2 regions of the Streptomyces sp. NPDC050287 genome follow, and region 2 is predicted to be linked to the other one. Evidence: riboswitches for the same ligand, from Rfam matches in the RefSeq annotation. Region 2 holds a riboswitch; the other holds the start of a gene.

Region 1 (3,716 bases), on a different contig from region 2:
CGGGCCGGGGAGCCGGGGCCGGCGGCCAGGGCCTCCTGGAACCAGGCATGCTGGTGGGAGGTGTGGTTGGGGACCAGGTCGACGATCACCTTCAGGCCCAGGCGGTGGGCCTCGGCGGCCATCACCTCGAAGTCGTCGAGGGTGCCCAGGCGCGGGTCGACGTCCCGGTAGTCGGCGACGTCGTAGCCGCCGTCGGCGAGTTCGGAGGGGTAGAAGGGGCTGAGCCACAGGGCGTCGACACCGAGGGCGGCGAGGTGATTCAGCCGCCGGGTGACGCCCTTCAGGTCCCCGAGGCCGTCGCCGTCGGCGTCGGCGAAGCTGCGGGGGTAGATCTGGTACACGACGGCCTGCCGCCACCAGTTGGGGTCCTTGGAGGAGAGGTCGGGGGAGGAGGGGTCGGGTCGGTGGGGAACGGGGTCGGTCACGCGGTCTCCCTCGGGGCGGCGTCGGACAGCACTCAGGTACCTGTCCCCATTGTCGGGAAAGCGAACTCGAACGCTGTCCGGAGCACTTCATTCCTTGTGTGGCGGAATTGTGTTGACGGCTCGAAGTGCCTCTGAATTGCCGCAGGTTGACAGCTTGCGAAGGGCGATCCACGATGTGCGAACACCCGTGACTCATGTGACCAATGAGTCAAGTGTTTCTCAGTTCTCTTACCCCGATGGGATCCGCATGTCCATAGCCAGACGTGTCACCGCGCGCCGCCTGCTGGGGACGGGGGCCGCGGCGCTCGTCCTCTGCGCCGCCTCCGCGACCACCGCTTCCAGCGCCTGGGCGACCGGCACTCCCGGTGGCGACGGCTGGAAGTCCGGCGGCGCCTACAAGCCCGGCACCGGCCCGGGCACGGAGACCGGAACCGACCGCTGCCAGTTCTCCCTGGACGGCACCGGCTTCTTCGACTCGGTCAAGGTCGACGACCAGACGCTGAAGCCCACCGACGACGGCAAGGTCCACATCAAGGTCCGCACCGCCGGTGACGCCACCACCTGCACCGCCTCCCTCGCCTCGTACCTCGCCCACGGCTCCACCTTCAACACCTCCGGCGAGCAGGTCTTCGTCGACTTCGACACGGTGACCGTGAAGCCGGGTCAGACCGAGTCCCTCGACATCGCGGTGCCGGACGCGGGCTGCTTCGCGCAGGTCGACCTCTACCGGGGCGCGGTCAAGTTCGACGGCAGGCTCGACGCCAAGGACGGTTTCGTCCACGGCGACGTGCCCATCGGCCCGGACCGTCCGGTCATCAAGGACAAGCTGATCGCGGGCTGGAACGGCGGTACGAAGGACTGCGCGACGACCCCGCCGCCGCAGACGCCGTCCACCCCGGCGCCGACCCCGTCGACTCCCGAGTCCACGGAGCCGTCCAAGCCGGCCGAGGAGACGACGCCGCCGGCCACCGAGGCCCCGACTCCGACTCCGCCGGCCTCGACGGACACCCCGACCCCGTCGGCCTCCGAGTCCACCACCGCCCCGGCCACCGTGCCGAACGGCGGCGGCGACGACCTCGCGGAGACCGGCGCCAACAGCGCCACGGGCCCGATCGCGATCGGCGCGGCGGTGCTGCTGGCGGGCGGCGCGGGCATGGTCGTGCTGACGCGACGCCGGAAGGCGACGCGCTCGTAGCCACACGGTGGTAGCCACGAGCCCGTAGTCATGCGGTCGTAGTCGCGCGCCCGTAGTCATGCGGCGACAGGCGCACGCGGTCGGTACGCGGTGGTGGTCGAGAGGTCGTAGCCGGGCTCGCCTCTCGACCACCACCGCGTCGCGTTGCGTTGCGGAAGGCGTCTCAGCCGTCCGCCGCGCAGTGCTTGAGCAGCGCGGCGATGTCCGCGTCCACCACCCGGTAGCGCACGATCCGGCCCTCCTTCTCGCCCTCCACGACCCCGGCCGCCCGCAGCAGCCTGAGCGCCTGCGACACCGCCGGGTCGTTCATCCCGGTCGCGATCGCCAGGTCGGACACGGCCAGGGGCCCCGTCCGGTGCAACGCCAGCAGCAGCGCCAGCCGCTTCGGGTCGGCGAGCAGCGAGAATCGGTCGGACCAGGCACGGACATGGCCGGGTTCACCGATCGCGGCGATGGCGTCGCACACCCGGTGCCCGTCTATGGTGCGGCGGTCCGCTCGGTCCGCCGGAACGAGATGCATGGCGCCATCCTCGCAGGCGGGATTCTGTGATCTTCGATACCTGCCCAGATATGCAGCTATGCAGGAAACCCCTTACGCCCCTACGGTGGACCCGCCGTGGTGCTCGGGAAGTCGGTGGGAAACCGACGCGGCCCTCGCCACTGTGATCGGGGAGTTCGAGCACCGCCGTCCCGCCAGGGACAGCCACTGGCCGCCGCGAGGGGGCCGGGAAGGCAGGGGCGCGAACGTACGACCCTCCCCCACTCTCGGCTTCGCTCGAGTGGGAGGTACCCCCAAGCCAGGAGACCGGCCACGGCATCTCACGAGTTGATCCACGAGGTGCTGGAGCGTGACCGAATGACCCTGCCCGACCCTGCCCGGACGTCCGTCCCCGCCCCGGCGTCCGTCCCCGCCCCGGCGTCCTTCAAGTGGCGCCGGGAGGACACCCTCAGGACCGCGGGCCTGATGGCGGTGATCCTCGCCCTGCACGTCGTCGCCTTCGGAATCCTGTTCCTCCTCGTCGTCCCCGCCCACTACGAGGTCGGCAACAAGGCCTTCGGCATCGGACTCGGCATCACCGCCTACACCCTCGGTATGCGGCACGCCTTCGACGCCGACCACATCGCCGCGATCGACAACACCACCCGCAAGCTGATGGCCGACGGCAAGCGCCCGGTGTCGGTGGGCTTCTGGTTCGCCCTCGGCCACTCCAGCGTGGTGGTGGTCCTCGCCCTGCTGATCGCGGGCGGCACCCAGCTCGCCGGCAAGGTCATGAACGAGGACTCCGGCACCCACCAGGTGCTCGGCTTCCTCGGTACGACGATCTCCGGCGCGTTCCTCTACCTCATCGCCGCCCTCAATCTGGTCGCCCTGCTGGGCATCCTGAAGGTGTTCAAGGCGATGCGGGCGGGGTCGTACGACGAGCGGGAGCTCGAACAGCACCTGGACTCCCGCGGGTTCATGAACCGCGTCCTCGGCCGCCTCACCAGGTCCATCAGCCGCCCCGGCCAGATGTACCCGCTGGGCTTCCTGTTCGGCCTCGGCTTCGACACGGCCACCGAGGTCACGCTGATGGTGATGGCGGGCTCGGGCGCGGCGGCCGGCCTGCCCTGGTACGCGATCCTCTCCCTGCCCCTCCTCTTCGCCGCCGGCATGAGCCTGTTCGACACCCTCGACGGCACATTCATGAACTTCGCCTACCAGTGGGCGTTCTCCAACCCGGTCCGCAAGGTCTTCTACAACCTCACGATCACCGGCCTGTCCATCGCCGTCGCCTTCTTCATCGGCACCATCGAGCTGGTCGGCGTCCTCCACGACAAACTCGCCCTCGGTGACGCGGTCACCACCTGGATCGCCGACATCAACCTCGACAGCGTCGGCTACGTCATCGTCGGCCTGTTCGTGGTGGTGTGGGCGGCGGCCATCACGTACTGGCGCCTGGCGAAGGTGGAACAGCGGTGGACGATACGCCCGGCCGCCGACACACGCTGACGCCGACGGCAGCGGTCCGGAGGCTTCGCTGGTCGCACCCGCATCTCAAGATGCAGCAGGACAGACCCGAGTGCACGATGAGGAAAGTGCACTCTCTGGAGGTGAT
Region 2 (3,716 bases):
CAGCGCGTCCACGTCGGTGAAGTTGGACATCAGGGGGACCGCGCAGACGGCGATCCTCAGGACGTCCTCACCGACGGGCGGCGCCACGTTCGACTCCCGGACCGTGCCCCGCAGGGAGACCCGCAGCCCGTCCTCCTCATCGATCCCGAGCCCGTGTCGGAAGGGCAGGACGCCGTACGTGTGCCGCCCGGTGAGCGCGTGCAGCATGTCGAGCCCGGGTTCGAGCAGCGAGACGTCCCCGCGGAACTTGTTGACGAGGAACCCGGCGACGAGGGCCTGATCCTCGGGCGAGAGCAGTGCGACGGTCCCGAAGAAGGAGGCGAAGACGCCCCCGCGGTCGATGTCGCCGACCACCAGGACGGGCAGCCCGGCGTTCCGGGCGATGCCCATGTTGACGATGTCGGTCCGCCGCAGATTGATCTCGGCGGGAGAACCGGCCCCCTCACAGATCACCGCGTCATACGTGCCCCGCAACTCGGCGAGACAGTCGAGCACGGTCCCCAGCAGCTTCTGCTGCCGCCCGCCGTGATAGCCGCGCGCACTGAGCTCCCCGACCGGCTTCCCGAGCAGCACGACCTGACTGCTCTGCTCACCGCCCGGCTTGAGCAGCACGGGGTTCATCAGCGCGGTCGGCTCGATGCGGCAGGCCTGCGCCTGCATGGCCTGGGCCCGCCCGATCTCGGCCCCTTCCCTCGTCACGAACGAATTGAGGGACATGTTCTGCGCCTTGAAGGGCGCGACCTTCACCCCCTGCCGCACCAGCCACCGGCAGATCCCCGCGGTGACGACACTCTTGCCGGCGTCGGAGGTGGTACCGGCGACCAGAAGACCACCACTCATCGGATACGCCCCCTGGTGAGAAACCGCCCGGCGACACTGACGCCGAGAGCCAGCAGACCGACGTGCCGGGACAGCCGCACGGCCCGCTCGATGTCGTGCGCGACCACGGCACGCCCCTCTCCGTTGAGCACGGGCCGATGCTCGACCCGCCCCGCATAGGACAGGGTCCCGCCGAGCCGCACCCCGAGCGCCCCGGCGAACGACGCCTCCACAGGCCCGGCGTTGGGACTCGGATGCTTCCCGGCATCGGTCCGCCAGGCGCGTACGGCTCCCCGCGGATTCGGACCCGCCAGCATGGCCAGTACGGCGGTCAGCCGTGCCCCCGGCCACCCCACCAGGTCGTCCGTCCGTGCCGAGGCCCACCCGAACCGCCGGTACCTGTGCGACCTGTGCCCGACCATGGCGTCCAGGGTGTTGACGGCCCGGAACCCGAGCAGCCCGGGCACACCGCCCAAGGCCCCCCACACCAGCGCCCCGACCACCGCGTCGGAGGTGTTCTCGGCGACGGACTCCACGACGGCCCGCGCGATCCCGTCGGCGTCCAGCGCCTGCGGATCCCGCCCGCACAGATGCGGCAGCCGCGCCCGCGCCCCCTCGACGTCCCCCGCCTCCAGCGCGCGCCCGATGGCCCTGGCCTCCCGCGCGAGTGAAGTCCCGCCGACGACGGCCCAGGTGGCGGCGCCGGTCAGCGCGACGGAAGCGGCAGGGGAGGTACGTACGGAACGAGCGGTCAAAGCTCCGAGCGCCGTGACCCCACCGGCGCACACAACGGCGTACAGCGCGCCCCACCCCCGGTGGTCACGCCACAGCACCCGCTCCACGGCACCCGCGGCACGTCCGAACACGGCGACCGGATGTCCACGGCGGGGATCGCCGAGGAGCAGGTCACCGAGGAGGCCGGCGACGGCGCCGTACGCGAAAACGCGATCGGCACGCATGGACTCAGCCGACCGCTGTCACAGACAGGGAGGAGCTGATCAACCTCGAACGGCAGCCGAGCATGGCGATATGTCCTCACTCAGGGTGTCCACGCCCTGGTTCGACGAGACCGGCGGTGAGAGTTCCTGGCTCCCGGGGCTTTCTACCCCGGTGACAGTGGCGGGACCGCGCCGGATTCTCACCGGCTTCCTCTCCTGCCGCCGTACATGGCCCCGGCAGTCCACCACGGGGTTGGAAGGGCCGTCAACTTGCCGTTGACCTGCGAAGGGAGAGTGTGCTGAGGCCCACACGCGAGCGGTCACAACCGTCACAACGCACGTGGGGTGCGGGACGGCGATCCGTCCCGCACCCCACGCGTTGTCCGGGTGCCGCAGGTCAGGCGACGATCAGTGAGATCCCGTACGCCACCGCCGCCGCGCACGCGGCGAAGCACGCGTAGGCGCCGGTGACCGCGAGGGCGGCGGAGCCGCCCTGGGCCGCGGCCCGCTCCCGGCGGGACAGGCCCATGATGCCGAGGGTGAACAGGGCCACGAGTGCCACGGTGACCACGAGGCTGACGCCGAAGACGGAGCCGAGTGCCGCCCAGTCGATCTTCATCCTGTTGCTTCCTTAGACGGTGGTCGCGGCCGGCGGGGCCGCGGGGTCGGCGGTGGTGACGGCTCCGGCGGGCGCCGGGATGGTGGCCGTGAGGTCCTCGGCGACGGACCCCGCCGGGGGCGGGGTGACCGCGGCGATCGCGGCGGTCACCACACCGGCCGGCTCCGCGGTCTCGCGGGCGTCGGGCTCGGTGACGACGTTGGTGTGGTCGACGACCTCCCGGCGGGAGAGCTTCCAGATGGCCGCGCTGGAGGCGATCAGGAAGACGGCGACCAGGGCGGTGCCGACGTCCCCGATGCCGGTCACGTACTCGGCGAGCGCGCCGACCAGGGCCGCGGCCGGCAGGGTCAGACCCCACGCCACGAACATCCGGGTGGCAGTCGACCAGCGCACGACCCCGCCCTTGCGGCCGAGGCCCGCGCCCATCACCGAACCGGAGACGGAGTGCGTGGTGGAGAGGGAGAAGCCGAGGTGGGAGGAGGCCAGGATGACCGTGGCCGCGCTGGTCTGGGCGGCGAAGCCCTGCTGCGGCTGAAGGTCCGTCAGGCCCTTGCCCATGGTGCGGATGATGCGCCAGCCGCCGAGGTAGGTGCCGAGCGCGATGGCGAGACCCGCGGAGAGGATGACCCAGGTGGGCGGGTCGGAGTCGGGGGCGACGACGCCGCCGGCGACCAGGGCGAGGGTGATGATGCCCATCGTCTTCTGGGCGTCGTTCGTGCCGTGGGCGAGCGAGACCAGGCCGGCCGAGGCGATCTGACCCGCGCGGTAGCCCTTCTCCGCCGCCTTGCCGTCGGCCTTCTTGCCGAGCGTGTAGGACAGGCGGGTGGCGAGCATCGCGGCGACGCCCGCGACGACCGGTGCCGCGATCGCGGGGAGCAGGACCTTGGTGACCAGCACGTCACCATGGACCGCGCTCATACCGGCGGAGGCGATGGTGGCCCCGATCAGACCGCCCATCAGGGCGTGCGAGGAACTGGAGGGCAGGCCCACCAGCCAGGTCACGAGGTTCCAGAGGATCGCGCCGACCAGGGCGGCGAAGATGACCTCGGGACGTATGCCGGTCTCGTCGACGAGACCTTTGGAGATCGTGTTGGCGACCTCCACGGAGAGGAAGGCACCCACAAGGTTCAGCACGGCGGACATGGCCACCGCGACCTTGGGCTTGAGCGCACCGGTCGAGATGGTCGTGGCCATCGCGTTGGCGGTGTCGTGGAAACCGTTCGTGAAATCGAACGCAAGCGCGGTTACCACCACGATCGCGAGGATCAGCGAGAAGTTTTCCATTTACCCAGGCAATCGTTCGAGGTCATTGGCCGGACGAACGTAGGTAACCTGGATGA

Evidence for each region. A riboswitch is a leader RNA that binds a small molecule or an ion and turns the genes downstream of it on or off. The one in region 2 is predicted to bind cobalamin.
Region 1: it holds a riboswitch for cobalamin, as region 2 does, so the genes downstream of both, ACIBK3_RS26325 (HoxN/HupN/NixA family nickel/cobalt transporter) here and ACIBK3_RS00335 (cobalamin biosynthesis protein) in region 2, are expected to answer to the same signal.

Annotation. Positions count from the first base shown of each region.
Region 1 covers NZ_JBITIY010000007.1:251,933-255,648, reverse strand. Annotated here, with positions in the region: gene ACIBK3_RS26340 (glycoside hydrolase family 13 protein) at 1-425, opposite strand, end outside; gene ACIBK3_RS26335 (LAETG motif-containing sortase-dependent surface protein) at 673-1,620, shown strand; gene ACIBK3_RS26330 (ArsR/SmtB family transcription factor) at 1,784-2,140, opposite strand; cobalamin riboswitch at 2,221-2,449, shown strand; gene ACIBK3_RS26325 (HoxN/HupN/NixA family nickel/cobalt transporter) at 2,477-3,610, shown strand.
Region 2 covers NZ_JBITIY010000001.1:63,504-67,219, reverse strand. Annotated here, with positions in the region: gene ACIBK3_RS00340 (cobyric acid synthase) at 1-840, opposite strand, end outside; gene ACIBK3_RS00335 (cobalamin biosynthesis protein) at 837-1,778, opposite strand; cobalamin riboswitch at 1,878-2,020, opposite strand; gene ACIBK3_RS00330 (hypothetical protein) at 2,155-2,376, opposite strand; gene ACIBK3_RS00325 (anion permease) at 2,389-3,660, opposite strand.